Azospirillum sp. TSH100: one gene and its partner. Each later gene encodes a partner of the first gene's protein in a complex. Links are inferred from orthologs where the notes say so. Each region holds a gene or a part of one and is shown on either strand. Other genes may lie near its edges. The genes, in order: E6C72_RS13750 and trxA.

Region 1 (12,876 bases):
GCGGTCGGCTCGGGTGCGGGCGGTGATGGACGCCCTGGTGTCGATCATCGCCGCCGAGCGGTCGTTGCTGGAGGATTGAGGTCGTGATCGCGGCGGCGGCGCAATCGCGGCCGGCGCCATGGGCGGTACCAACAAAATTTTCCGCGAACCCTGGGCGTAGCAGGAAAATCGATGGAACAGATCGGCAAGTCGTTTCGTTGAGTCAGCAGCATCGAAGAGCAGTGCTCTTGCAGCCTGTCCATCTGAATATGGAGGAGACGCATGCCTATCCTGCTTTGGCTTCTCGGTGTTCCCGGAATCATCGTGATCCTGCTTTGGATGACCGGCATCATCGGTTTCTAAACCCGCTTCCACCAGCCCGCTTCATCCTGCGAAGGCCTCCGCCGGCACAGCCGCGGAGGCCTTCTGTTTTTCAGCATCCCGCCTCGCGCAGGCGCCTGAGCGAAGATTACTTCGATTGTCATGGAACTGTCGTTTGACGGCGGAGGTCGCGACTGACATTTCTATGTTTAGGGAATCGTCGAATTTTGGGGTGTCGGCATGGAGAAGAAGGATGTGCTGGCCGGGCTGGCGGCGCTGGCCCAGGAAACGCGGCTGGACATCTTCCGCCTGCTGGTGGAGGCCGGACCGGAGGGACGTTCCGCCGGATCGATCGCGGAGGCGCTGGTGGTGGCCCCGGCCACCCTGTCCTTCCATTTGTCCACCCTGACCCATGCCGGACTGATCGTGCAGCGGCGGGAAAGCCGGTCGCTGATCTACTCGGCTGATTTCGACCGGATGACCGGCATCGTCGGCTTCCTGTCGGAAAACTGCTGCGGCCGGTCGGCCGATGCGAACATCTGCATTGCGGTCTGCGCACCGACGCCGGACGCGGCCAACACCGAAAAGACCACCGCACGCCCGCGCTGCGGCTGCTGACATCCAAAAAGACGGAGCGAAGAATGGCCGAGAACCGCGTCTATAACGTGCTGTTCCTCTGCACCCACAACAGCGCCCGCAGCATGATGGCGGAATGCCTGCTGAACCGGGAAGGCAAGGGGCACTTCCGTGGCTTCAGCGCCGGCAGCCAGCCATCGGGGCGCATCAACCCGTATGTCCGTGACCTTCTGGAACGGCTGGGCTTCCCCACCGCCGACCTGCGCTCCAAGAGCTGGGACGAGTTCGCCGCCCCCGACGCCCCGCGGATGGATTTCATCGTCACCGTCTGCGACAACGCGGCCGGCGAGGTCTGCCCGGTGTGGCCCGGACAGCCGATCAGCGCCCATTGGGGCTTCGCCGATCCGTCCAGCGCCGAGGGCAGCGATGCGGAGAAGGCCGCCCTCACCGCCACGGTGTTCGGCCAGATCGAACGCCGCATCCAGGCCTTCGCCAGCCTGCCCATCGCGTCACTCGACCGCATGGCGCTGAAGCGCAGGATGGACGACATGGCACGGGCAGAAGCGTAGAGCGGGAGGGGTAAATCCATGACCGCCGACATCCAGTCCACCCCGGCGGCTCGTCCCGCCATGGGCAATTTCGAGCGTTATCTGAGCCTGTGGGTGGCGCTGTGCATCGTGGCCGGCATCGCGCTCGGCCATCTGGTGCCCGGCCTGTTCCAGGCGATCGCGGCGGCAGAAGTCGCCCAGGTCAATCTGCCGGTCGCCGTGCTGATCTGGCTGATGATCGTGCCGATGCTGCTGAAGATCGACCTCGGCGCGCTTGGGCAGGTCAAGGAGCACTGGCGCGGCATCGGCGTGACACTGTTCATCAATTGGGCGGTCAAGCCCTTCTCGATGGCGCTGCTCGGCACGCTGTTCGTGGGGCATCTGTTCGCCCCGCTGCTGCCGCAGGAGCAGATTTCCTCCTACATCGCCGGGCTGATCCTGCTGGCGGCAGCCCCCTGCACCGCCATGGTGTTCGTATGGTCGAACCTGTGCGAGGGCGAACCGCACTACACCCTCAGTCAGGTGGCGCTGAACGACCTCATCATGGTGTTCGCCTTCGCCCCGATCATCGGTCTGCTGCTGGGCGTGGCATCGATCACCGTGCCATGGGGCACGCTGCTGTTGTCGGTGCTGCTCTACATCGTCATTCCGGTGGTGGCCGCCCAACTGTGGCGGCGCAGTTTGCTGGCGGCCGGCGGCGAGCCGGCACTGACCCGCGTGCTCGGCCGAATCCAGCCGGTGTCGCTGCTGGCTCTGCTGACCACGCTGGTGCTGCTGTTCGGCTTCCAGGGCGAACAGATCCTGGTGCAGCCGCTGGTCATCCTGCTGCTGGCGGTGCCGATCCTGATCCAGGTCTATTTCAACGCCGGGCTGGCCTATTGGCTGTCGCGACGGTTCGGGGTGGCCTGGTGCGTGGCGGCGCCGGCGGCATTGATCGGGGCCTCCAACTTCTTCGAGCTTGCGGTGGCCGCAGCCATCAGCCTGTTCGGGCTCGGTTCCGGCGCCGCACTCGCCACCGTGGTCGGGGTGCTGGTCGAAGTGCCGGTGATGTTGTCGGTGGTGCGCATCGTCAAGGCAACCAAGCCATGGTACGAAGGGCAGACGGGGGCATGACCCCTGCTTGTCGACCGGTTTCTTCTGCGGCCGATCGCAGATTTTTGTTGCAGCGCCATAATGTAGTTAAACTACATCGCGGCACTCAAGCTCTTTACAACCGGTTCCGAGGTTCCAAAGCGCATCCTGAAGAAGGCGCCTCAGCATAGGCTCCGCCTGATCTGATCCAGATCAAATCTCGCGACAGGTGGTATGACCACTCTTGCACCGGTTCCAAGCGGGATGTAGGTTTCCTACATACCGCTTGGAACCGAGAGATTCGGGGGTTCCGGGCCGGGAAACCGGCCTCATGGCGACACCCGACGGGAGACGCCCGATCATGGTCACGACCGTTAAAACCCTTTCCGACCTGAACGCCCTGATTGCGCGTGTGAAGGCGGCGCAGGCGCGCTTCGCCGACTATCCGCAGGAGAAGGTCGACCTGATCTTCCGCAACGCGGCGCTTGCCGCCGCCAACGCCCGCATCCCGCTCGCCAAGATGGCGGTGGCGGAGACCGGCATGGGCGTGATGGAAGACAAGGTCATCAAGAACCATTTCGCCGCCGAATACATCTACAACAAGTACAAGGACGACAAGACCTGCGGCGTCCTATCGGAAGACAACGACGCCGGCATCCTGACCATCGCTGAGCCGGTCGGCCTGATCTGCGGCATCGTCCCCACCACCAACCCGACCTCGACGGCCATCTTCAAGGCGCTGATCGCGCTGAAGACCCGCAACGGTCTGGTGCTCTCCCCCCATCCCCGCGCCCGCAAATCGACCTGCGAAGCCGCCCGTCTGGTGCTGGCCGCCGCGGTCGAAGCCGGCGCCCCCGACGACATAATCGGCTGGATCGACGAACCCTCGCTCGAACTCTCCAACGCCGTCATGCACCATCCCGACATCAACCTGATCCTCGCCACCGGCGGGCCGGGCATGGTCAAGGCCGCCTACTCGTCGGGCAAACCCGCCATCGGCGTCGGTGCCGGCAACACCCCGGCCGTCATCGACGAGTTCGCCGACATCAAGCGTGCCGTCGCCTCCATCCTGATGTCCAAGACCTTCGACAATGGCGTGGTCTGCGCGTCCGAACAGTCGGCGGTGGTGGTCGACGCCGTCTATGACGCCGTGCGCGACCGCTTCGCCCACCATGGCGGCTACATCCTGTCGCCCCGCGAGACCGACGCCGTGCGCAAGGTGCTGCTGACCGACGGCCATCTGAACGCCGACATCGTCGGCCAGCCCGCCCATGCCATCGCCGCCATGGCCGGCCTCAACGTCCCGCTCGCCACCAAGGTGCTGATCGCCGAGGTCACCGACATCGCCGATACCGAGCCCTTCGCCCACGAGAAACTGTCGCCGACCCTGGCGCTCTACCGCGCCAAGGACTTTGCGGAAGCCTGCGACAAGGCCGCCGCCCTGGTGGCGCTCGGTGGCATCGGCCATACCTCGGCGCTCTACACCGACCAGGACCAGAAGCAGGACCGCATCCGCCATTTCGGCGACAAGATGAAGACCGCCCGCATCCTGATCAACACGCCGTCCTCCCATGGCGGCATCGGCGATCTCTACAACTTCCGCCTCGCGCCGTCGCTGACGCTGGGCTGCGGCTCCTGGGGCGGCAACTCGATCTCGGAGAATGTCGGGCCGCAACACCTGATCAACAAAAAGACCGTGGCGAAGCGGGCGGAAAACATGCTGTGGCACAAGCTGCCCAAATCGATCTATTTCCGCCGCGGCTGCCTGCCCTTCGCGTTGGAGGAGTTGCGTGGCAAGAAGCGCTGCCTGATCGTCACCGACCGCTTCCTGTTCGAGAACGGCCATGTCAACGACAGCGTCCGCGTGCTGAAGTCGCTGGGGCTGGAGGTCGAGACCTTCTTCGAGGTCAACGCCGACCCGACGCTGGCGGTGGTGCGCAAGGGCGTGGCGCTCGCCAACGCCTTCCAGCCCGACGTCATCCTGGCGCTCGGCGGCGGCTCGCCGATGGATGCGGCCAAGATCATCTGGGTGATGTACGAGGCGCCCGAAGTGGCGTTCGAGGACCTCGCCCTGCGCTTCATGGACATCCGCAAGCGCATCTACACCTTCCCCAAGCTGGGCGTGAAGGCACAGCTGGTGGCGGTGCCGACCACCTCGGGCACCGGGTCGGAGGTGACGCCCTTCGCCGTGGTGACCGACGAGCGGACGGGAACCAAATACCCGATCGCCGACTACGAGCTGACGCCGACGCTGGCGATCGTCGATGCCAACCTCGTCATGGACATGCCCAAGGGGCTGACGGCGGCCGGCGGCATCGACGCGGTGACCCACGCGCTGGAGGCCTATGTCTCGGTGGTGGCGAACGAGTATTCCGACGGTCAGGCTCTGCAAGCATTGAAGCTGCTGAAGGAGAACCTGCCGTCGGCCTACCGCAACGGCTCGCAGGATCCGAAGGCGCGGGAGCTGGTGCACAATGCGGCGACACTGGCCGGCATCGCCTTCGCCAATGCCTTCCTCGGCGTTTGCCATTCGATGGCGCACAAGCTGGGGGCCGAGTTCCACATCCCGCACGGCATCGCCAACGCGCTGCTGATCGCCAACGTGATCCGCTACAACGCCGCCGACATCCCGACCAAGCAGACGGCCTTCAGCCAGTATGACCGTCCCAAGGGCGTGGCGCGCTATGCGCAGATCGCCCGGCATCTGGACCTGGGCGGCAGCCGCGACCATGAGCGCGTGGAGAAGCTGGTGGCCTGGGTGGAGGAGATGAAGCGGGCGCTGGACATCCCGGCTTCGATCCAGGCGGCGGGGGTGCCGGAGGCGGCCTTCCTCGCCAAGGTCGATGCGCTGGCGGAAGCCGCCTTTGACGACCAGTGCACCGGCGCCAACCCGCGCTATCCGCTGGTGGCCGAGATCAGGCAACTGCTGATCGACAGCTACTACGGCCGCGCCTACGTCGAGCCGTCGGCCCAGGACGCAGCACCGGTCGAGGTCAAGCCCGCCGGAAAGTCCGCCACGCGCAAGGACGCGGCGCTTGCCAAGTGACGAAACCCTTCTTGCCAGGATTTGAGACCATGAGCAAAGCGATCATGTGGGCCGAAAGCGATGCCCGCGGCTTCGAAACCGAATGCCTGTTCAACGAGGACAACCGCAGCTATGAGGTGCTGGTCAGCGCCAAAGGACTGGGTGTCGACCGGGCGGAGAGCTTCCCGGTGATCGAGGATCCCGGCCTGGGCATGAGCCCCACCGATCTGGACCGCTCGATCAAGCTGGCCGACCGTCTGGTGTGGGAGATCGACCGGTCGATGGGCGACCTCTGAGACGACATGGGGCGGAAAGAATCAGGGCGGGGTGCTTCGGCATCCCGCCCTTTTCGCATGCGTGTACCGGTCCACAACAGCAAATCGCGAGGCGGGCAGTCGTCGCTATGGCAGACGAGGCATAACGATGGCTGATATTGCAACCCTCCATTGAAGTCTTGCTATCGCCAAAGGCCCCCCAAAGGGCTGGATCGATCCGGTCCCTGGTCCGCATTGTCGCACCCAGCCTCAGATAATAGGAATTATTCGCAAAACTCCTTGCCCCGTCCCGCCATTCTTTCGTATGACGTTCGTGCATATGCGAATAAGTCGCATTTTCGTGATGTCGAAAGGAAAGATTGGCTGATGAGGGGCATGTTGGGGGGTAAGCGGCAGATGGGTACGCAGGGTCGGGAGCGGGCAATCCTGCTGCGCACGACTGCGGTGAAGGCGGCGGTGAAGGCGTCGATGATGGCTGTGGCAATGGCGGGAGTGGCGCTGGGGGGCGCCGTCACCGTACAGGCTCAGCAGGCGCAGGATTCGGCAACCGTGCTGGGTCCGGTCACGGTGACCGGAGCGGAGCAGCGGACGGAGCCGGTGCAGGGCTATGTCGCCAAGCGCAGCACTTCGGCAACCAAGACCGATACGCCGTTGCAGGACGTGCCGCAGTCGATCTCGGTCGTGCCGGAGACGCTGATCAAGGATCAGGCGATGCAGAGCATGGCCGACGTCGTGCGCTACATGCCCGGCGTCAATGCCGGCCAGGGCGAGGGCAACCGTGACCAGCTGACCATCCGCGGCAACAGCACGACGGCCAGCTTCTTCCTCGATGGCGTGCGCGACGACGCCATGTATTTCCGCGACCTCTACAACATCGACCGGGTGGAGGCGCTGAAGGGCTCCAACGCCATGATCTTCGGCCGTGGCGGCGGGGGCGGCGTCATCAACCGCGTGCAGAAGGAGGCCGATGGCCAGCCGGTGCGCGAGTTCAGCGTGCGCGCCGGCTCCTACAACACCCGCCGTGTTACCGGCGATGTCGGTCAGGCGGTGACGCCGGACTTCGCCGTGCGCCTGAATGGCATGTACGAGAATTCCGACAGCTACCGCGACAGCGTGAATGTCGAACGGATCGGCATCAACCCGACCGTTACCTTCACGCCCGGCGACAAGACCAAGATCAAGCTGAGCTACGAGTATTTCAAGGACGACCGCACCGCCGACCGCGGCGTCCCCTCCTATCGCGGGGTGCCGCTCAACACCAGCACCTCCACCTTCTTCGGCAACCCGGACAACAGCTTCTCCACCGTCGAATCGAACGCGGTCGACGCCACGGTGGAACATGAGATCACCAGCAACATCACCATCCGCGACCGCTTCCGCTACGCCCACTACGACAAGATCTACCAGAACGTCTTCGCCGGTGCGGTGAATGCGGCCGGCACCACGGTCAGCCTGTCCGGCTACAACCACTCGATCGAGCGCGACAACCTCGTCAACCAGACCGACGCCATCTTCAAGCTGAACACCGGTCCGGTGAAGCACACGGTGGTGACCGGCGTCGAGATCGGCCGGCAGAAGACCGACCAGTTCCGCAACACCGCCTTCTTCGGCAACGCCACCTCGGTGACGGTGCCGCTGTCCAACCCGATCTACCGCGGCCCGACCACCTGGCGGCAGAGCGCCACCGACGCCAACAGCAGCGCCACGGTGACCACCGCCGCCGGCTATGTCCAGGATCAGGTCGAGCTGACCGAGCAGTTCCAGGTCATCGGCGGCCTGCGCTTCGAGCGCTTCGACATCGATTACACCAACAACCGCAACGGCCAGAAGCTGAGCCGCCAGGACACCATGTGGTCGCCGCGCCTGGGCGTGGTGTTCAAGCCGGTGCAGCCGCTGTCGCTCTATGCCAGCTACAGCGTGTCCTACCTGCCGGGCTCCGGCGACCAGTTCACCACCCTGACCACCACCTCGGCCAATCTGGAGCCGGAGAAGTTCACGAACTGGGAAATCGGCGCCAAGTGGGATGTTCTGGCGAACCTGTCGGTGACCGGCGCCCTGTTCCAGCTTGACCGCACCAACACCTCGGCCCCCGATCCGAACAACCCGGCCCTGACCGTCCAGACCGGCAGCCAGCGCACCCGCGGCTTCGAGCTGGGCGTCAGCGGCAACATCACCGACAAGTGGCAGGTGGCCGGCGGCTATACGCTCCAGAAGGCCGAGATCACCAGCACGACCAGCAGTGCGGCCAGCGGCGCCAGCGTGGCGCTGGTCCCGCGCCACAGCTTCTCGCTGTGGAACAAGTACCAGATCACCGAAATGTTCGGCGCCGGCATCGGCATGATCCACCAGACCAAGGTCTATGCCGGTGCCGACAACACGGTGACCCTGCCGGGCTACACCCGCTTCGACGCGGCGGTCTACGCCAACGTCACGGACAACGTGAAGGCCCAGCTGAACGTGCAGAACCTGTTCGACCGCAAGTATTACAGCACCGCCAACAGCAACAACAACATCACCCCCGGCGCGCCGCGCACCTTCCTGGTCACGCTGACCAGCAACTTCTGACGGCACGTCGTTCTGTGCAAGAAGCCCCCCGTCCGGCGAGCCGGGCGGGGGGCTTGTCATTTGCAGGCGCCGGCCGACGGCACCGTCTACCGCCGACGGACGGCGCCCAGGAAATTGTCGACCTCCTGGCGCAGGCGGGCGGTCTGGCCGGTCATGCTCTGCGAAGCGGCGAGCAGGTCGCCCGCCGACCGACCGGTCTGTTCGGCGGTGTCGGTGACCGACCGCATGCTGGCCGAACTGCGGCTGGTGCCGCGGGCTGCGTCGGCAACGCTGCGGGCGATCTCCTGGGTGGCGGCCCCCTGCTGTTCGACCGCCGCGGCGATGCTGCCGGAGATCTCGTCGATGGCGGTCACCGTGCGGACGATGGCCTGGATGGCCTCGACCACCTGCCTCGTCGTCGCCTGGATGGTGGCGATCTGGTCGGCGATCTCCCCGGTGGCCTGCGCGGTCTGGTTGGCGAGCGCCTTCACCTCCCCGGCCACGATGGCGAAGCCCTTGCCGGCCTCTCCCGCCCGCGCCGCCTCGATGGTGGCGTTCAGCGCCAGCAGGTTGGTCTGGGTGGCGATCTGGTTGATCAGCCCGACCACCTCGCCGATCCGCCCGGTGGCGCCGGACAGGGCGTCGACCACCCGGTTGGTGTGGCCGGCATCCTCCACCGCGTTGCGGGCGATCCCGGCGGAGCGGTTGACCTGACGGGCGATCTCCTCGATGGAGCGCGCCAACTCCTCCGCGGCAGCGGCGGCGCTTTCCACATTGGCGCTCGCCTCGCTGGAGGCGAGCAGCGCGCTGGTGGCCTCGCTGCTGGTCCGGCCGGCGCTGCGGGTCATGCTGTCGGCGCCCTCATGCACGGTGCCGGCCATGGCGGCGACGCTGTCCGCCACCTCCTTCACCGACGCCTCGAACTGGCTGGCAAGATCGAGCAGGACGCCGCGACGCTCCTGGGCGGCGCGCTCCCGGTCCGCCGCCGCGGCCTGCTCGGCGTTGCGGGTGGCAAGCGCATTGTCGCGGAAGACGGCGAGCGCGCCGGTCATGGCGTCGATCTCGTCCCGCCCGCGGCCCTGGCCACGCGCCGGCACCGCGGTATCGAGATTTCCACCGGCAATGGCGCGCATCGCGCCTTCCAGGCGGATCAACCGCCCGACGATCCGCCGTCCGACATAGAGCCAGACGATGAGCACCGTCCCCAACACGCTGAACAGTGCCAGTCCCGACAGCCAGCGGCGGCCTTGGCCGATGGCGTCGTGGGTGGTGCGGGCAGAGCGTTCGGCATCCTCCGCCACCGCGGCGACGAGGGAGGCGACCTCCGTCCCCAGCTGTTCGGCGATGGTGCGGCCTTCGCCCAGCGCCACATTTTCCTGGGCGGCAAGCGTCAGTTCCTGCGTGCGCAGGGCGAACAGACCGTCGTCGCCGCTGCCGAAGGCGATCAGCAATCCGGCCAGATCAGTCAATTCACCGGCGGTACGGGCAGCCAGGTCACGCGCGGCCGCGTCATAGACCGGACGCAGCGCCGTCAGCCGCTCCTCCGACGGCGCGCTGCCGGCCTCGGCCAGCGTGCCGGCGATCAGGTTGCCCGCCGCCGCCAACTCCAGCCGGCGACGAAGCGTGGGAAGACCCTGGCTCAGAAGGGTGTCGACCGCGCTGCCGATGTCGCTGCGCAGAGTCGCCTGCGCCTTTTCCAGATTGTCTCGGCTTTCACGGACATGGAGCTGAAGCTTGCCCAGCACGGAAATCTCCAGCCGTTCGACCTCGCTGCGCAAGACGCGGGCGCGGTCCTCCAGCCCTGCGGCGTCGGTCTGATCGAGGCCGCCCTTCAACTGGCGGCGGCGAATGGCGAAGGCGCCGTCATCGCCGCCGGTGCTGCCGCCCAACTCCATCAGGCGCTGCACCGCCCGGCGAACCGACTCGCCACCCGGCACCTCCGCCGCAGTCAGCAGCGGCGCCAGCTGATCGCTCAACCGGCGGAAGCCCCGTTCATAGGTATCGACAATGCTGGGGGTGTCGGCACCGGTGGCACGGGTCAGGTTCAGCGCCATCGACGCCATGCTGGCCCGCAAGTCATAGCTGCTCGCCAGATCGGCGCCGGCGGCGGTCATCGCCTGAAGCTCCCGCCCGGTGACGCTGCCGACCTGGGTGGCGGCACCGCGCGTGTCGGCGGCGCCGGCCTCGATCAGAGGGCCGAGTTCGCCCAGAAAACGGTGATGGGTGGCGGTCAGAGCGGCCAGCCTGCCGGCCGACCGCTCCGCCACGTCGAGCCGACTCTCGACCAGCCGATCCAGCGCGGCCAGCGTGTCGGACATGGCCCGCAGCCGCCCGCGCAGCGCCTCGACACGGGGGTCCTGCGGGTAGGCGCTCTCCAGCTGGTCGGTCGCCTCGCCGAGACGGCGGGCGCGGCCGGCCAGATCGTCGATCAGGGCCTTGCGGTCCTGCTGGCTGGCCGCCGCTGCCAGAACCGGGGCGGCGGCGGCCATCCGGGCGCTTTCCTCCGCCATCCGCTGGGCGGTGGTGAGGGAGGGCAAGGTCACGCCGGCGATCCGATCGACCCGGCTTTCGATGATGTCGAAGGCGAGCCAGCCGACACCGCCCGCCAGGACGCTGGTGGCGGCGACCGCACCGAAAGCGGCGAGAAGACGGCCGCGGATCCCGGCACCGCGGCGTTCGCCAGTGGATGGACGGCTGGTTGGAGCGCCCGTGCCCTGATCCGTCATGACCTTGCCCCCTTGGCTGAACGATCCGGCGCCATCCGCATGAGCGCCGGTCAGTTGCCAATCAGTTGCCCATGAACTGCTTGTAGTTGTCCTTGGTGACGAGCTGGAACGGCACCATGACGTTCTTCTCGACCTTCTCGCCCTTGGCCAGCTTCACCGCGGATTCCAGCGCGCCGCGGCCCTGGCCCCTGGCGTCCTGGAACACGGTGACGGCAAGGTTGCCGTCCTTCATTTCGGCCAGCGCGTCGGCGGTGGCGTCGATGCCGCCGACCAGAACCTTCTTCGGCGAGATGCCGGCCTGTTGCAGGGCCAGGATGGCGCCGATCGCCATCTCGTCGTTGTTGGCGGCGACCGCGTCGATCTTCTCGCCCGACACGATCCAGTTGTTCATCAGGTCAAGCGCCTGGGCGCGCAGGAAATTGGCGGTCTGCTTCTGGACGATCTTCATGCCGGGATATTTGGCGACCACCTTCTCCACGCCCTTGGTGCGCAGTTCCGCGGCGTTTGTGGCGAGCTCGCCCATCATGATGGCGACATTGCCCTTGTAGTTCAGTTGCTTGGCCAGCTCCTCGGCCTCCAGCGTGCCCGAGACGTTTTCGTCCGACCCGACGAAGACCACCTTCTCGGGCAGAGTGTCCTCGGCCGGCTTGCGGTTGACGTAGACCAGCGGAATGCCGGCGGCCGAGATGATCTGGGTCATGCGGCCGGTGGCGGAGCTGTCCGTGGTGTTGATGATGATCGCGTCCACCTTCTGGGCGACGAAGTTCTGCACCTGGCTCAGCTGGCGGCCGGTATCGCCGCGGGCATCCTCGAACTGGATCTTCACGTCGGGCATCGACTTGGCCTGATCGGCCATCGCCTGACGCAGCGTGTTGAGGAAATTGTCGTCGAAATAGGCCATCGACACGCCGATGGTGGTGGCGAAGGCTGAGGCCGACATCATGACCACGGCGGCGGAGCAGGCGGCCAGCACATGCTTCAGGTGGGGACGCTTCATTTGTTTCCTCACTTGGTTGATGGACGGCCCTTGCGGGGGCTCCGCCGGGCAGTCCTTTATTGGTGGATCGGTTGGAAGGCTCGTTGACTGCATGTCACGGGGATGGTCCGGGCTAAGTCCGGATGCCGGTCCGGTGACGGGGACCGGGCACACAGGCCCCTTTCCCCATCGGCCCCCACCGACTGGTTCGGGGGCACGATGGCGGGCAAGGAAGCCGTGAATTCTTCAGGAGCGGTGCGCAGGGAACCGGAGAGGAACGCGGTGGCGGCGATCAGGCCTTCTTCCGGCGACGCATGCGGTACTGGTCGGCGGTCACCGCGGCGACGATGATCACGCCCTTCACGATGTCCTGCACATAGGCGTCGATACCGACGAAGGTGAAGCCGCTGGTCATCACGCCGAGGATCACGGTGCCGATCACCGTGCCGGTGATGCGGCCGACGCCGCCGGTCAGGGAGGTGCCGCCGATGACCACCGCGGCGATGGCGTCCAGTTCGTAACCCATGCCCATGCCGGCCTGACCGGTGGCGGACCGTGCGGCGGTCATGACGCCGCCAAGACCGGCCAGCAGCCCGGCGATGCCGTAGACCACGATCAGGTGACGGCCGATGTTGATGCCGGAGACGCGGGCGGCCTGGGCGTTGGCGCCGATGGCGTAGGTGAACTTGCCGTAGCGGGTGTAGCGCAGCGCCACATGGAAGATCAGCGCGGTGACCAGGAAGACGATCACCGGGGTTGCGCCGGCGCCGATCCAGGTGAAGCTCTCCGACAGGCGGCTGATCGGCTGACCATGGGTGTAGTAGCGGGCGAGTCC
Region 2 (16,837 bases), on another replicon or contig:
CTCGTGGTAGCTGTCGTTCCACTGCAGCGCGCATTCCACCGTCACCACGCCGCCATGCTCGGTCGGGCGCTCGCTCTTCAGCGTGATCGCCGGCTTGTGCAGCGCCGTCTTGGACCGGTCGAGCCAGCTGACGAAGGCCTCCAGGCCGCCTTCGTAATGCAGGTCCTGCACCTTCGGCTCCACCCCGCGCGCGTCGGTCAGCAGCAGGCGGACGCCGGAGTTGAGGAAGGCCAGCTCGCGCAGCCGGTGTTCCAGCGTGGCGAAATCGAACTCGATGTTGGTGAAGGTCTCGGCCGAGGGCATGAAGGTGACTTCGGTGCCCGACAGCTGCTTGCCCTTCTCCGGTACCATCGGCGCCTCGCCGACATCGGCCAGCGGCGCCTCGGCGTTGCCGTGGCGGAAGCGCATGCTCCAGGTCCGGCCGCCGCGCCAGATGCGCAGATCGAGCGTCTCGGACAGCGCGTTCACCACCGACACGCCGACGCCGTGCAGGCCGCCGGAGACCTTGTAGCTGTTCTGGTTGAACTTGCCGCCGGCATGCAGTTGGGTCATCACGACCTCGGCCGCCGAGACGCCTTCCTCCGGATGGATGTCGGTCGGGATGCCGCGGCCATTGTCGCGCACCGTGACCGATCCGTCGGCGTTCAGCACGACCTCGACCTTGTCGCAATAGCCGGCCAGCGCCTCGTCGATGGCGTTGTCGACCACCTCGTACACCATGTGGTGCAGGCCGGAGCCGTCATCGGTGTCGCCGATGTACATGCCGGGGCGTTTGCGCACGGCATCGAGCCCGCGCAGAACGGTGATCGACTCCGCCCCGTAGTCCGCCTGCTGGGGCTCCGACTGCGGGAGGTCGTTCTTCAGTGCTTCCTGTGCCATGCGTCGACTATAACAGATTCGGTTGCGGATTCGGCGGTTTAGCGTGGGCGAAGACGCCTTTTTTTTGGGTCTTGGCCCGAATTTCCACCCCTATCCGGGGCGGATGTGGGCGTCTTCGATGTGGAAGCGGCGGGCATCCTCGCCAAGGGGGTCGAAAACCCCCTCGTCGGTGCCGGTCATCCAGGCCTGGGCGCCCAATGCCAGGATTTCGCCGAACAGCGCGGCACGCCGGTCGGGATCGAGATGGGCCGCAACCTCGTCGAGCAGCAGGATCGGCGCCGCGCCGCGTTCAGCCGCCAGCAGCCGGGCGTTGGCCAGTACGATGGCGATCAGCAGGGCCTTCTGCTCGCCGGTGGAACAGAGCCCGGCCGGCATGTCCTTGGGCGCATGGCGGACGGCGAGGTCGCTCTTGTGCGGTCCCGCCAACGCACCGCCGCCGTCGGCATCGGCACGGCGACCGGAGCGCAGACTATCGCGCAGCGCATCCTCCGCCGCCAGGGCCGGGCCCTCGTCAAGCCATTGCTCCACTGTGCCGGCGACGGCGAGGTCGGCGCCGGGGAAGGGACCGACCGAGCGGGCGCAGGCGGCGCGCAACCGCTGCACCACCTCGCGCCTTGCGGCGGCGACGGCGATGCCGGTGGTCGCCATCTGGTCCTCCAGCGCGCCGAGCCAGCCCTCGTCGAAACGGCCGTCGCGCAGCAGCCGGGCGCGTTCACGCAACGCATGCTCATAGCGCGACAGCCGGCCGGCATGGGCGGGGTCGAAGCCGAAGACCAGCCGGTCGAGGAAGCGCCGCCGTCCGCTCGACCCTTCGAGAAACAGGCGGTCCATCTGCGGGGTCAGCCAGACCATGGCGACATGGTCGGCCAGCGCCGTCTGGCCCTTGGCCGGGTGGCCGTCGATGCGGACCAGCCGGCGGTCGCGGTCCGAGGCGCGGTTGCCGTCATGCGGTTCGCGGCCGGTGCCGATCTCCACCGGACCCAGCGGGGTGTCGAGCGTCGCCGCCACCGCCCAGCCCGCGCCGGGGGGCGAGCCCAGCCGTTCCACCTCGGCCAGCCGGGCGCCGCGGATGCCGCGGCCGGGGGCGAGGAAGCTGACGGCCTCCAGCAGATTGGTCTTGCCGGCGCCGTTCGGGCCGATCAGCGCGACGGGACGGCGGTCGGGCTCCAGCCGAGCGGAGTCGTAGCCGCGGAAACGCGTCAGCGTCATCCGCCTGACCGCAAGGGCCGGAGCCAAAGCCTGAGTTGCGGCGGGCACCGGGCTGCCGCCGCTCATCGAAACTGCCGTGTGCTGCAACTGGTCCGTTCCGCCTGGGGCGGGGAGGATCCCCGCAGCCCCATCACACGCGCATCGGCATCAGGACATAGAGCGCGGTGGAGTCGGCGACGTCGCGGATGATGGTCGGCGACGCGGCGTCGGCCAGCGTGAACTGGGCGCCCTCGCCCTCGATCTGCTGCGTGATGTCCAGCAGATAGCGAGAGTTGAAGCCGATTTCCAGGGGGGATTCCTGGTAATTGACCTCCAACTCCTCGGTGGCGCTGCCCGATTCCGGGCTGGTGGCCGACAGGGTCAGGGCACCGCGGACCAGCGACAGCTTCACCGCCCGGCTCTTCTCGGTGGAGATGGTGGCGACGCGGTCGACGGCAGCGGCGAACAGCTTGGCGTCGACTTCCATCACCTTGTCGTTGCCGACCGGGATCACCCGCTCATAGTCCGGGAAGGTGCCGTCGATCAGCTTGGAGGTGACGACGACGCTGTCGAAGCCGAAGCGGATCTTGTTGTCGGACAGCGACAGCTCGATGCGGTCGGCGGCCTCATCGACCAGCTTGCGGATTTCGGTGACGGTCTTTCGTGGAATGATGACGCCGGGGATACCCTCGGCCCCGTCCGGCAGCGGCATCTCGACCCGCGCCAGCCGGTGGCCGTCGGTGGCGACGGCGCGCAGCACCGGCGTTTCCAGGCTGCCCATCTTGCTCTTGGCGGCGTGCAGGTAGATGCCGTTCAGGTAATAGCGCGTCTCCTCGGTGGAGATGGCGAAGCGGGTGCGGTCGATCAGACCGCGCAGGTCGGCGGCGGCGACCGAGAAATTGTGCTTCAGCTCGCCGCTGGACAGCTGTGGGAAGTCCTCCACCGGCAGGCAGGACAGCTTGAACTGCGAGCGGCCGGCGCGCAGCGTCAGGATGGTGCCGTCGCCGCCGATGTCCAGCTCCACCTGGCTGCCGTCGGGCAGCTTGCGGACGATGTCGAACAGGGTGTGGGCCGGGGCGGTGGTCCCGCCGGGGCGGCCGACCGTCGCGGGGACGGTCTCGACGATCTCCAAATCCATGTCGGTGGCGGCCAGCGACAGTTCGCCGTCGCCCGCGCGCAGCAGGACATTCGACAGGATCGGAATGGTGTTCCGCCGCTCGACCACACTCTGCACGTGACCCAGGGAACGGAGAAGGGCGGCGCGTTCGATGGTGATGTTCATGCTGGCGTCGTCTCGGCGGGAGGAGTGACTGGAAAGCGGAACCACCGGGGTTGCAGGCCGTTGTCCGGCCGTCCCGCCCCGAGCGGGCGCGCATCATACCACATCGACGGGTGCGTCGAACCAAATTGTTGCGGCCAAGGCCTTCGGCAGAAGGGGGATTCACGCCTCCGCCCGCCGCCGTCCCTCATGCAGCCGCAGAATGTCGACGAAGTCGGCGCTCTGCCAGTTGCGCGACCGGCTCAGCTCGCGGCGGACGCTTGCGACGAAGGCATCGATCACCGTCCATTCGTCGGCCGTGATCTCCCCGTCCCCGTCCAGATAGCTGTGAACGACCCGGTGCAGACCCTGGCTGACCGGACTGATCCAGCCGTCCACCGTCTCGTCCATCGCCGCCATCAGCCGGCGGATGCGCAGCATGTGCGCCATGCGGTGGGCCGGCCTTTCCTGCGGTTCGGCCTTCATCGCCTGGATGAAGGCGAGGCGCCCGGTCTCCACCGCATAGAGGCGCAGCGACTTCAGCTCCGGGTTGGCGTAGCCGGCGTTGCCAAGATAGCGGCCCCAGCGCCACACCAGCTCCAGCAGCCAGACGATGTCCTCATGGTCGGGAACCGGAGCGTGACGGGCGTTCATCGCCGCCTGCAGCCGGGCGGCCAGCGCCGGCATCACCGTGCCGGTCAACTCGCGGCTGACCGCCGCCAGCTCCGCCCGCAAGGCCGGGCCGGTGGAGCGGCTGGCCAGGAAGCCGGTGCCGGCCAGCGCGGTCAGCGCCCGGTCGAAGCGCTCCACCGCCTCGTGCAGCAGGGCGCGGGTGGGGACAGGGGCGGACAGCACGCCACCGTCCCCAATCTCCCCATTTGAGATGTCCATGTCGCCGAACATGCCGTCCACCACCTCGCGGATGGCGGTGCAGGCTGCCTGGAAATGGCACAGCAGGGCGCGTAGCAGCGGGTGCGACTCGCGCACCGCCGGTCCGCCCGAACCGACATGCTCGCGGACATGACGCAGGAACACGTCGTAGCGGCGCTTGACGTTCAGCCCGTAGAGCGGGGCGAACCAGGCCAGCAGCTGCGACTGGTCGCGGAAAGGCAGACCGAGATCGCGCACCCGGCGGACGAAGCCGACCATCAGCGCCGACTGGCAATCCACTTCCGCCGAGCGCGGGTCACCGGCGCCCTGCATCTCCCCTATCCGCATTTCATCGATGTCGCGGCGCATGCGCTCGGTCAGCGGCACCAGCACCTCGTTGTGCTCCAGCAGGGCGCGGACGAAGCCCAGCAGATCGCCGTCGATCGGCGCCTTGCGGCCGAGATACTGGGTGCGCAGCCTCGCGTCGTGCAGTGCCTCGTCATTGGCCAGCGCCAGGAACCGGTCGGTCAGCTTCCGGTCGGCGGCCATGGCGTAGAGGAAGTCCAGCGCCTCCTTGCGCATCAGCTCCCGCATCACCATCGCGTCAGGGCTGGCCAGAACGGCGTCCAGCATCGCTTCGCGCGACAACTCGTCCAGGCGGCTCTGCACCTCCGCCGCCAGTCCCGGGAAGGCGTAGCGGGTCAGCGCCGCCCAGATGCCACCCATGTCCACCCGCTGGACCAGCGCCGGCACCGACTCGGCCGAACGGTAGAGGATGGGGTCGTCGACCAGGAAGGGCTCGAACAGGCTGGTGAAGAGCCGTCGCGCCTTCATCGGCCTCAAGCGGTTGAAATGATCGACCAGCGCATCGCGCAGATGCCGCGCCCGCTCGCCGTTCGGACTGGGGGTCCCTTCGACCGCGTCCAGCACCGACCGGATGGCGTGCATGGGAATGCGTGCGACGACCTCGTCCATCTGGCGGCGGAAGGCGGCGGCATCCACACCGTCGCCGCCCGGCGATGGGCTTGCGGCTGGAGCGGAGAGGGTGGCCGTCGGCGTGCTGTTCATGCGCACAACACCTCACGGGATGGTCGTCGCCTGGACGCTTATGATCCCGGGAGATTATTAAATATCTTTTGCTAATTCCACGCGAGTCTTCGGCTTTTATTGTGATTATCGGAATATGTCATGGAATTGCTTTGTTACCTTAGCTTTACCTATTGCCCTGATCTTGGCTGGAGCCCCGCAGCCAGTTGGGCCTCCAGCCCGGCGCGATAGTCCGGGTAGGTCAGGGAAACGCCGAGCTGGCGCTTGATGCGGTCGTTCTTCACCCGTCGGCAATCGGCATAGAAGCTGGCGGCCATCGGCGACATTTCCGCCTGATCGAACGGCACCAGCGGCGGCGGCTCCACCCCCAGCAAGCGGCAGGCATACTCCACCACCTCGTGCGACGGGCTGGGCAGATCGTCGGCGACGTTGTAGATGGCGCCCAGCGTCGGCCGCGCCATCGACGCGCGCAGCGTGTTGGCGATGTCGTCGACATGAATGCGGCAGAAGACCTGACCCGGCTTGTCGACCCGCTTGGCGATGCCGTCGCGCACGGAATCGATGGCGCTGCGGCCGGGCCCATAGATTCCGGCGAGCCGGAACAGATGCATCGGCACGCCATACTGGCGGTACAGGTTCAGCCAGCCGCGTTCCGCCTCCACCCTACGCTTCTGCCGCTCGCCGGTCGGCTTCAGCCAGGACGCCTCGCTGACCCACTCGCCGCCGGTGTCACCATAGACGCCGGTCGTCGACAGATAGCCGGCCCAGTCCAGCGTGCGCAGGTCGGCCAGATCGCGGGCATGCTGGTCCAGCACCGGGTCGCCCTTGCCGTCGGGCGGGATGCTGACCAGCAGATGGGTGGTGCCGGCCAGCGCCGCGGCAGCGTCGGCCAGCGGCCGGCCGCGGTCGAACAGGAAGGCTTCGATGCCCTGGGCCTCCAGCTCCGCCTTCTTCTCCTCGCTGCGGCAGGTGGCGGCGACGCGCCATCCCTCGGCGCGCAGCCTGTCGGCGAAGACGCGGGCGCTGTAGCCGAGGCCGAAGACGAACAGGCGGGGATCGGTCATCACGGGCGGTTCCGGTTGGGGCGGGGGCGGCGAACTGTGCAACAGCGGGAACGGGCCTGCGGGCTTGCGCCCCGCCCGGCGATGGCGGAGTGTAAAGGCACCATGACCCGACGCAATCCCTACCTTTCCGCCGCTTCCCTTTCCGCCGCGCTGGCGATGGGGCTTTTCGCAGTCCTTCCGGCCCCCCTGTCGGCGGCCCAGGCCACTGCTCCGGCTGCCACTGCTCCGGCTACCACCGCTCCTGCCGCCGGCGCCTCGTCAGCTCTCGACCGCAATCGCGAGCTTCAGGCCTGCGCCGCCAAGGCGGAGGCCAATCCCGACGGCGCCCGCGCCGACGCCAAACGCTGGCAGGAGCAGGGCGGCGGCGACTCCGCGAAGCTCTGCGAGGCGCTGGCGCTGTTCCATGCCGGCGACTTCAAGGCCGCCGGTACCCAGCTGGAGGCGCTGGTGCCGACACTGGGCAAGGACGATCCCAGGGCCTCCGCCTCGCTGCTCGGCCGCGCCGGCTGGGCGTGGCTGCGCGCCGGCGACCAGGCGCGGGCGGAGCGGCTCTACAGCGCGGCACTCGACAAGACGCCGGGCGACGTCGACCTGCTGATCGACCGCGCCTTCGCCCGGGCGGAGGGGGAGCGCTTCTGGGACGCCATCGCCGATCTGGACGCGGCACTGACGCGCGATCCAAAGCGGGCCGACGCCTATCTTTACCGGGCGAGCGCCCACAAGGCGCTGTCCAACTACCGGCAGGCGTTGGCCGACATCGACTCCGCGCTGGAACTCAAGCCCGGCGATCCGGAGGCGATCCTGCTGCGCGGCAACGTCAAGGCGCTGGGCGGCAATCTGGTGGCTGCGCGTGATGACTGGTCGCTGGCCCGCCGCGTCGCCCCCGACAGCGAATGGGGCCGCGCCGCCGCCGACAACCTCGCCCGCACGGCGGAAGTGGCAGGGGCGACAGGTAAGGATAAGGCGGAGAAGAAGGTGCAGTGAGGGGCTGACGTCGTCTCAAATCATCATCCCCAACGAAAAAGCCCCGCCATGGTGACCACGGGCGGGGCTTTTCCTTACCTGGACCTGTCGGACCGCTTACAGCGCCGATTCGACCCACTGGAACAGCGCGCCCTTGGGCAGGGCGCCGATCTTGGTGGCGGCGACGCTGCCGCCCTTGAACAGCATTAGCGTCGGGATGCCGCGCACGCCGTACTTGTTCGGGGTGCCGGGGTTCTCGTCGATGTTCAGCTTGGCAACGGTGACCTTGCCGTCATACTCGCCGGCCAGCTCGTCGAGCGCCGGGGCGATCATCTTGCAGGGGCCGCACCATTCCGCCCAGAAATCGACCAGGACCGGGCCGTCGGCCTTCAGGACGTCCTGCTCGAAGCTGTCGTCGGTAACCTTGATGGTGGTGCTCATGTGACCTCGTGCTGGATTCGGAAGCGCCGCGGACCGGTTGTGAAAGGCCGGCGGCCATCGCCCCGTCAGTGGAATTGAGCAAAATGTAGGGCGGAGGCGCCCGGCCGGTCAAGTCACCCCATCTTTCGGGTGATCCGCCGGCCGCTGCTCATCCAACCCTTGGTGCCAGTCCGGCAGCCGCCGCGTCCAGCACCGACGGCGGCAGCTCCATGGTGTAGGGGCCGTCGGTCCACAGCAGCACGCAGCGCACCCGCCGCCCCGGATAGACCGCGCGCAACGCCTCGCGGTAGGCCACCATCTGGCGCCGGTAAACCATTGGCACGTCTTCCAGATCCCGCGGCGGCGGCCTGTTGGTCTTGTAGTCGACGATCCACACCGTATCGCCGGCCAGCGCCAGCCGGTCGATGCGGCCGGCCAATGCCCGGCTGCCGTCGCCCAGTGCCACCACGCCGACCAGCGGCACCTCCGCCCGCGAGTCCGGGCCGAACAGATGCGCGAACTCCGCATGGCTCAGCACCGCCAGCGTCTCCCGCGCGATGGCGTCCTGCTGTTCCGGCGTCAGCTTGTGCGCCGGGCGGGCGAGGAAGCGGCGGCAGGCGGCTTCCCGCGCCGCCTCGGCAAGGTTGGGCAGCGTCTGCAACAACCGGTGGACCAGCAAGCCGCGGCGGAAGCGCTGGCCGTCATCGGTGCCCAGTGGCGAGCGCACCGCCGGTTCCTCGCCGTCCGGCCGGGATGGCGTGAGCGGGCGCGACGGCTCCGGCTCGCCCGGCGGCGGCTCGGCGATCCAGGGCGGCGGCGGCTCGGTGGCGGTGCTCTCCTCCTCCTCGACATGGCGGGGCACCACGGCGGTCTGGGCGCCGACCAGCCGCCAGCCCTCTCCCGCCCAGCCGTCGGGGCAGAGGCCGGTGAAGTCGAAGGGGTGCGGCACGCCGTTGTCGCGCATCGCCTCCTCGACCAGCCGGTACCAGCACTCGTCGGACGGCTCGCGCTTGCCCTGGTGGCCGCAGATGTAGAGCCGGTCCTCCGCCCGCGTCAGCGCGACATAGAGCAGCCGGCGGTATTCCTGGTCGCGCCGCCGGTTGGCCCGTGCCCGCGCTTCGGCGCACAGCCCGTCCTCCTGGGACCGGCGGGCGGCGAACAGCGGCACCGGGCAGTCGTCGTCCGGCCACAGGATCGGCGGGCTCTGGGTCGGGCTGCCCAGCGTGTCGGGCAGGAAGACGATGGGCGCCTGCAACCCCTTGGAGCCGTGGACCGTCATGATCCGCACGGTGCCGCCGCCCTGTTCCAGCTCGCGCTTGATCTCGGCGTCGCTGGCCGCCAGCCAGGCGAGGAAGTTCTGCAAGGACGGCGGCTCGGTCTTCTCGAAGGCGAGGCAGACGGCCAGGAACTCCTCCAGCGGATCCTGCGCGTCGGGGCCAAGCCGCTTCAGGATCGCGCGGCGCCCCGACCTATCGTCGGCGGGGCAGGGCCGGTTCAGCAGCCCGGCGAACAGCTCGTAGGGGGCGGAGAAGTCGGTGCGCGCCAGCAGGTCGCCGAGATAGCGCCGGGCCGGGCGGAACTCCGGTTCGGTCTCCGCCAGCGCCACCAGCGAACGCCACAGCGTGCCGCGCCGGCCATGGGCGACGCGGAACAGCGCCTCCTCGCTCAAGCCCACCAGCGGCCCCTTCAGCACGGTGGCCAGCGTCAGATCGTCGTCGGGCAGCAGCAGGAAGTCGGACAGCGCCACCAGATCCATGACGGCGAGCTGTTCGGTCAGCACCATGCGGTCGACGCCGGCCACCGGCACGCCGCGGTCCTTCAGCGCGCGGACCAGCTCGGTGACGAAGGCGGTGCGGCGGCGGACCAGCACCATCACGTCGCCCGGCCGCACCGGCCGGCCCTTGGCCTCCAGCGTCTCGCCGCTGTCGATCCAGCGATGCACCGTCGCGGCGATCACCGAGGCGAGTCGGGCCGACGGCGAATCGGCGGACTCGCGCGCCACCGGCGGCGCCCAGGCCGGCGTCTCGACCGCCTCGGCCGGCTTCACCGGCGGCCACAGCTCGACCAGACCGGCCTGCCCGCGGCGGAAGGCACGGTGGCGGATGACCGGGCTGGCGTCCGACGCCACGCCGTCGCGGGCATGGTCGAGCGCGAAGACGGCGTCCACCGTCTCCAGCACCGCCGAGGTCGAGCGGAAGGAGATGTCGAGGTCGACCCCCGCCCATGTCCGTTGCGCCGACTCCGCCTTTTCCTGGAAATGGCGGCGCATGCGGGCGAATTCGGCCGGATCGGCGCGCTGGAAGCTGAAGATCGACTGCTTCTCGTCGCCCACCGCGAAGACGGTGCGGATCTTGCCGTCGGGCGCCGCCGCTTCCAGCTCGACGAAGAACTCACCTGCCAGCGAGGCGACGATGGCCCACTGGTCGGGGTTGGTGTCCTGCGCCTCGTCGATCAGGATATGGTCGAGGCCGCCGTCCAGCTTGTAGAGCACCCACGGCACGCGCGGCGCTTTGCCGTCGCCGCCGCTCAGCAGCCGGTTGGCCGCCAGGATCAGATCGTCGTAATCCAGCAGGGCGCGCGCCGCCTTGCGCTCGCGGTAGGCGTCCAGCATCGCCTGCGCCAGCGTCAGCAGCGCGGTGGTCGAGGCGGCGACCCCGGCGGCCTTCACCCGCCCCGAGATCTCGACCAGCCGCTCCGCCTCCTTCTGCAGGGACAAGAGCGCCTGCGGATAGGCGGTGGCCGGCTTCTTGGTCATCAGCGTCTTGCGCGGGCTGCCCTCGGCGGTCAGGAACAGCCGCTTGTAGGCCTCGAAGGCGCGAACCCGGCGGTCGGCGGCGTCCAGCCACTGCTGGATGGCGATGCCGCGTTCCTGGTCGCTGGCACTGCCGCCCGACAGCGCCCGGCAGGCCTCGCGCAGGGCCGGCGGCTCGCACTGGTCGTCGTGGCAGGCGTGGGCGAGGATCGTTTCCTCGGTCACGCCCGGCGGCACCTTCAGCGTGTCGTGGATGGCGTCGATCAGCCCGTCCAGCCCGTGGAATCGCTCGAACAGCTTCTCCACCTGCCCGCGCTGGCCGGCCAGTTCCGCCAGCAGCCCGGCGAAATCCTCGGCATTCAGTTCGCCGGTCAAGCGGCCCATGGCGCGGCCGAGCGGGCTGTCCGGCTCGGTCCGGCCGGCATGCAGCACGGCGTCGCGCGCCTCGGTCAGCAGCCCGTCGGCGGTGCGGTCGTCCATCACGTCGAAATGCGGCGCCAGCTCGGCTTCCAGCGGGAAGCGGCGCAGCAGCGACTGGCAGAAGGCGTGGATGGTCTGGATCTTCATACCGCCGGGGCAGTCCACCACCTGGGCGAACAGGCGGCGCGCGTTCAGCCGCGCCTCCATCGACGGCCGCTCGCCGCAGAGGTCGGCCAGCCGGTCCTCCAGCGCATCGTCGGGCAGGGTGGCCCACAGGCCGAGCGTCCGGTTGATGCGGATCGCCATCTCCGCCGCGGCGGCCTTGGTGAAGGTCAGGCAGAGGATGCGCGCCGGCGGCGTGCCCGACAGCATCAGCCGCAGCACCCGGTCGGTCAGCACCTTGGTCTTGCCGGAGCCGGCGGAGGCGCCGACCCACACCGACGCCGTCGGATCGGACGCCCGCCGCTGCGCCACGTTGGGATCGAGCGGCAGGCTGCGGGTGGACAGATCGGTCATGGTCATGCGGGGAGATTCCGACGCCGGGGCTTATCCCCTCTCCCCCCCGGGGAGAGGGTTAGGGTGAGGGGGATGCACCGCAGGATTTCCCCAAAGATCACGCCGCACCTCCCCCTCACCCCGACCCTCTCCCCGCCTTTCGGCGAAGCTGCGCTTCGCCTGTCGGCGCCGTAAGCCGAGCTTACGGCGGGGGGGAGAGGGGGAACTTCCCGAAGCCGAGTGCTTCCCATCATTCCCCCTCTCCGCCGCCCGACGACCATTCCTGCACGCGGGCGAGGTGCGCATAGTCGGTGTAGCGCGGCGCCATCGCCGGCCGTGGACGCGAGCGGTAAGGCGTCTCCGGGTCGTCGAACTGCGCGATCAGCGCCTCCAGACCGGCCCGTGCCTCTTCACCCAATACGGCCGGGTCCCCCTTCACCGGCTTTTCCTCGCCGGCCGGGTCGCCGCCGGACAGGCGCCAGAAGGTCAGCTCCGCCACCTCGCCCTTGTCCACCCCGCTGAACCCGCCGGCGGCGGCAATCGCGGCCTCCAGCGGCAGCTGCGGGGCGAAACCCAGCTCGATCTCCCGCGCGCTCGGCGGGGTGCCGGTCTTGTAGTCGATCACCACCAGCCCGTCGGGGCCGCGGTCGATGCGGTCGGCCTTGGCGGTCAGGGTGAAGGGGCCGCCGGGGCCGGACAGCTCCAGCCGCCCCGGCACCTCGGTCGCCAGCGGGCGCAGGCGGGGGCGGCGTTCGCGTTCCAGATCGACGAACCAGCCGGCCACCCGCTCGAAGCGCGGCCACCAGAAGGCCCAGACGTCGGGATGACTGCGCAGCAGCGGACCGAAACGTTCCCGCCCCAGCGCGATCAGCCGGTCGAGCGCGTCATGCGGCAGCGGGCCGGGATGGTCGCGGACGAAGGCGTCGAGCGTGTCGTGGATGATCTGGCCGCGGTCGGACGCCCCCGGATCGGCGGCGATGGGGTCGAGCGCGCGCAACCGCAGGGCATGGCGGGCATAGATGGCGTAGGGATCGCGCATCCAGGTCTCGATCTCGGTCACCGACAGCTTGCGCGGCCGGGCGGCCAGCGGCGGGCGCGGCTCCGGCGCCGCCACCGGCTGCACCCGGTCCGGCTCGTCCAGCCCGCGCGCCCAGCCGAGCCAGCAGGCCCCGCGCTCCTCGATGACGCCGTCCAGATCCAGCGCCCTCAGCACGGTTTCCAGCCGCAGGAGCCAGCGCGACGGCACGGTTGGCGTGCCCTCCACCCGCGCGGCGCGGGTCAGCACCACTTCCGGCGCGCCGCAGGCATGGGCGAAGTCGTGGGCCGACATGCCGACCAGCCGTTCCGGGCTGGGCAGGCCGAAATCGCGCCGCATCGGCCGCGACATCCACGGATCGGCGGAGGCGGCCGGCGGCCAGGTGCCCTCGTTCAGCCCGCCCAGGATGGTCAGGTCGAGATGCTGGAGACGCGCTTCCATCGGCCCCAGGATGAACAGGCGCGGGTGCAGACCATAGCGGGGACGCACCGCCCGCGCGCTCATCAGCGCATCGAGCAGCGCCGGGTAATCCTTGGCCGGGATCGCCGGGAAGCCGTCGGCCGCGTCAAGCAGATCGTGGACGAAGCGCGCCGCCTCCTCGCCGTCGTCCTGGCGCCACAGCCGTTCCGCTCCCGTCAGCGCGTCATCGGCGGCCAGCGATTCGCAGAAGGCGACATGGGCGCGCACGAGGTCGGCCAGCGGCGTCTCGTTGTTCAGCGCCTCAAGGAAGGGAGCGGCGCGCTGTCCGATGTCGACCAGCCAGGTGCGCAGGAATTCCTGCTGCTCCTCATGGTCGAAACGGTCGGCCTGCTCCAGCGCCGCCAGCATGCCGTCGAAGCCCTCCGCCGGGCGGGGCCCGCGCAGCACGATGCGCTCCAGCGCGCGGGCGGCGGCGCGGAAATCCGCCGAGTCGCGGCCACCCGCCGCCATCGGATGCTTGGCGAGCGCCAGCAGCGCCAGCGGATGGACCCGGCTCGCCGCCAGCTCCGCCGTCAGCCGCAGATAGGTGCCGACCGCGGTGTGGGCGAGCGGCTGGCCGCCGGAGTCGTTGACCAGAATGCCCCAGCGCGCCAGCGCCATGGCGACCCGGCGTCCCAGGTTGCGGTCGGGAGTGATGAGGGCGGCGGTCTTGGTCGGCGTTTCCAGCGCATGGCGCATCAGCAAGGCGATGACCTGCGCTTCTTCCTCCGAGGTGGCGGCGTCGATGCGGGTCAGCCCGTCCAGCGCCGAAGCCTCCACCCCCGACAGCTCGCGCCAGCCCTCGGTGGTCGCCGCCGGGCGCATCGCCTCGGCGATCAGGCGGGCGCGGGCGCCGCGCGGCTCCGGCGCGTCGGTCCAGGGCTGCACCTCGGCGCGTTCGACGCCCAGAAGGCGGATCAGCTGCGACAGCCCGTGCTGCGGGTGGGATTCGTCCCCGGCGATGGCGTCCCAGATGGTGTCGTCGGCCCCGGTGTCGAGCCCGGGCAGCACCACGGCCCCCTGCGGCAGCCGGGCGATGACCGAGAGCAGTTCCGTCGTCGCCGCGATGGAGCCGGTGGAGCCGGCGGCGATCACCATGCCCGGCGGCGGGGCGGCCTGCCACAGGGCGGCCTGCGTCTCCAGCGCCAGGTTGCGGCGCTTGGCCGGGTCGGTCTCGCCGGTCGACTCGAGGATGGCGGGCCAGACCTCCGTGATGATGCGCAGGAACTTCAGTGTGACCTGCCAGTGCTCGGCGTAATCCTCCGGCACCAGCGACTCCAGCTTCTCGAAGCCGGCGCGCTCGGTCCACACCGCGTCGATCAGCCGGCCGAGGTCGGCGCCCAGCCGCACCGCCTGCGCCGTGGTCGCCGACAGCCCCTCGGCTCCCAGGATCAGCCGGGCCAGGGTCATCTGCCGGTTCAGCGGTGAGATCGCCTCCGGCAGGTCGAGCGGGACGTCGGGCAGTTCCTCCTCGGTCAGGCTGATGTCGCCGGCGTCGAGTTCGCCAAGCGGCGCCATCCGCGGCAGCAGGGTCGGCTGCCCGCCGGAGCGGCGCAGGAAAGCCGCCTGCAAGGACCGACAGGCGCGCCGCGTCGGCAGCAACACGGTGACCCCGGCCAGCGCCATCGGGTCGCCGCCGACCCGTTCCATGATCCCCGCCGCCAGCCTGTCGACGAAGGGGGCGCCCGTGGGGATGCTGTAGACTTTGGGGTGGGTCACTGTGGGGGGCATGGGCCTGCGATCAGATCCAGGGACGGGCTGCTTGCCGGCGAGTATAGGCGAACGCCGCCCTCAATGCGCCACTGCCCGCACGCCGCCAATGGCCAGCAGATCCTCGGCCTCCTTCAGTCCGGCCGGCGTGCCGATGTGGAACCACAGCCCGTCATGGGCAAGGCCGAACAGCCGGCCCGCCGCCTGGGCGCGGTCCCAGATCAGGTTGGTGGAGAAGGCGCCGTCGGGCGTGTCGGCGGCGAACAGCTCCGGCTTGACGATCTGCACCCCGGCATAGACGAAGGGCGCCAGCTCGCGCTCGCCCCGGCGGGTCAGCCCGCCCAGCGGGTCCATGTGATAGTCGCCGAGCCCGTCATAGCCGACCGACCTGGTCGTCGCCATCAGCAGCAGCAGCGCATCCATCTCCGCCGGGTTCCAGTGCGCGGCCAGCCGGCGCAGCGCCGGGATCGGCCCGTCGAGCCAGAAGATGTCGGCGTTCACCGTATAGACCGGCGCGGTGCCGAGATGGGGCAGGGCCTTCTTCACCCCGCCGCCGGTCTCCAGCAGCGTGTCCTCCGGCGATAGGGTGATCGCGGGCGCCGTCCGGTCCTTCAGATGCTCGCCGATCATGGCGCCCAGATAGTGGCTGTTGACCACCGCGCGGCCGACGCCGGACTCGGCCAGCCGGTCGAGCGCATGGTCGAGCATCGGCTTGCCCAGCACCGGGATCAGCGGCTTGGGCCTGTGGTTGGTCAGCGGGCGCATGCGCAGGCCCTGGCCGGCGGCCAGAACCATTGCAATTTGGGGCGCGGCTTCTGGAATGGTCACGGTCATCTCAGATCGTCTCCGGAACGACGAAGGCGGCACGGGTCTCGGGCGGCAGATGGCGGTCGAACCAGGCGGCAACCGGGGCCAGGGTCGGCTTCGCCAGCTGGGCCTCCAGCAGGCGCCAGACCCGCGGCAGATGGACGAGGTAGGACCGCCGCCCCTGGCTCAGCGCCAGACGGACGAAGATGGCGACGATCCGCGTGTGGCGCACCGCGCCCAGCACCGCCATGGCGCGGCGGAAGGCGGCGGCATCGCTGTCGGGGAAGGCGGCGAGATAGCGCGCGACCATCGCCTCGGCCAGAGCGGGCGCCACGTCGCGCCGGGCATCCTCCAGCAGCGACACCAGATCGTAGGCCCGCGGCCCCCAGCCGGCGTTCTGGAAGTCGATCAGCCCAGCGGCCTTCACCCCCGGCCGGTCCAGCCGCATCAGGTTGTCGACATGGTAGTCGCGCAGCAGGAGCGACGGCGCCCCGGCACAGACCGGTTCCAGCACCGTCCGCCAAGCCGTATCGAAATCGGAACGATCCTCTTCGCTCATGGGCCGTCCCAGCGCCACCGGCATATAGGCGTCGAGGAACAGCCGGGTCTGGGCGATGAACAGGTCCGCATCGTAGACGGGCAGGGCCAGCCTTTCAGCCGCTCCCGCCGGCCAGCCGCGGTGGATGGCGATCAGCGCGTCGGTCGCCATCTCATAGAGCGGCTGCGGATCGGCACCGGCGGCGAGCAGGCGGGAAAATGTTTCGCTACCGAAATCTTCCTGGATTGCCAGCCCCCGCTCGACATCCGACGCGATCACCCCGGGAACCGACAGCCCGATGGCGGCCAACTCGGCGCCGATGGCGATGAAGGGAACGAGGTCTTCGGCCGGGGCCGGCGTGTCGACCAGCATCAGCGTGCCGCCATCGGCCTTGCGCAGCCGCTCGTACCGCCGGGCGGAGGCATCGCCGGCAAGAGGCTCCCGCGCCGCATCGGACAGGCCGTTGGCGGCCAGGAAGGCGGCGATCTCGGCCTGCCGCGCAGAACTCACACCCGCCATCATAGGGTCCAGTCGGCGGTGGCCACCCGCGCCGCCAGCGCGCCATGGCCGGTCAGCGTGGCGCGGCGGGCGTCCGGGCCGTCATGCTCCATCGTCACCTCGACCCGGTCGGTCGGCAGCAGCGGACCCAGCCGGTCCGGCCATTCCACCAGCGCCACCGCCTCGGCCCGCGCGTCGTCCCAGCCCAGCTCATACACCTCGTCCGGTCCGGACAGGCGGTAGAGGTCGAAATGCCAGACCGGGCCGATGGCGGTGTCGTAGGTCTGGACCAGGGTGAAGGTGGGGGACGGCACCTCGGCGTCCTCATGGGTGACGCTGCGGATCAATGCCCGCGACAGTGCCGACTTGCCGGCGCCGAGGTCGCCGCGCAGCGCCACGAGGTCGCCCGGCCGCAGCATGGCGCCCAGCCGGC

What was found.
Region 2: the proteins of E6C72_RS13750 (region 1) and trxA are in contact, whole or in part, in an NMR structure (PDB 2IPA), measured with the Bacillus subtilis proteins. The link is inferred for Azospirillum sp. TSH100 from one-to-one orthologs.

The regions. Positions count from the first base shown.
Region 1 is NZ_CP039635.1:230,884-243,759, forward strand. Bases 1-2,693 are described here. They hold E6C72_RS13750 (arsenate reductase ArsC), read left to right. Parts: upstream 1-941; coding sequence 942-1,445; downstream 1,446-2,693. Other genes in these bases: E6C72_RS13740 (LysR family transcriptional regulator), read left to right, coding at 1-79; E6C72_RS13745 (helix-turn-helix transcriptional regulator), read left to right, coding at 541-918; arsB (ACR3 family arsenite efflux transporter), read left to right, coding at 1,464-2,537. In the rest of the region: adhE (bifunctional acetaldehyde-CoA/alcohol dehydrogenase), read left to right, coding at 2,857-5,541; E6C72_RS13765 (hypothetical protein), read left to right, coding at 5,571-5,816; E6C72_RS13770 (TonB-dependent siderophore receptor), read left to right, coding at 6,192-8,360; E6C72_RS32620 (HAMP domain-containing methyl-accepting chemotaxis protein), read right to left, coding at 8,447-11,065; E6C72_RS13780 (sugar ABC transporter substrate-binding protein), read right to left, coding at 11,127-12,062; E6C72_RS13785 (ABC transporter permease), read right to left, coding at 12,334-12,876. UniProt on the Bacillus subtilis protein: Catalyzes the reduction of arsenate [As(V)] to arsenite [As(III)]. In vitro, can dephosphorylate para-nitrophenyl phosphate (pNPP).
Region 2 is NZ_CP039634.1:1,044,907-1,061,743, forward strand. The notes cover bases 6,049-8,841. They hold trxA (thioredoxin TrxA), read right to left. Parts: upstream 7,711-8,841; coding sequence 7,387-7,710; downstream 6,049-7,386. Other genes in these bases: E6C72_RS05060 (SDR family oxidoreductase), read right to left, coding at 6,049-6,306; E6C72_RS05065 (hypothetical protein), read left to right, coding at 6,409-7,290; addA (double-strand break repair helicase AddA), read right to left, coding at 7,859-8,841. In the rest of the region: gyrB (DNA topoisomerase (ATP-hydrolyzing) subunit B), read right to left, coding at 1-879; DNA replication/repair protein RecF, read right to left, coding at 970-2,154; dnaN (DNA polymerase III subunit beta), read right to left, coding at 2,219-3,349; E6C72_RS05055 (hypothetical protein), read right to left, coding at 3,509-5,263; more of E6C72_RS05060, read right to left, coding at 5,413-6,048; more of addA, read right to left, coding at 8,842-11,383; double-strand break repair protein AddB, read right to left, coding at 11,607-14,582; E6C72_RS05085 (nucleotidyltransferase family protein), read right to left, coding at 14,643-15,395; E6C72_RS05090 (aminoglycoside phosphotransferase family protein), read right to left, coding at 15,397-16,425; tRNA (adenosine(37)-N6)-threonylcarbamoyltransferase complex ATPase subunit type 1 TsaE, read right to left, coding at 16,425-16,837. UniProt on the Bacillus subtilis protein: Participates in various redox reactions through the reversible oxidation of its active center dithiol to a disulfide and catalyzes dithiol-disulfide exchange reactions.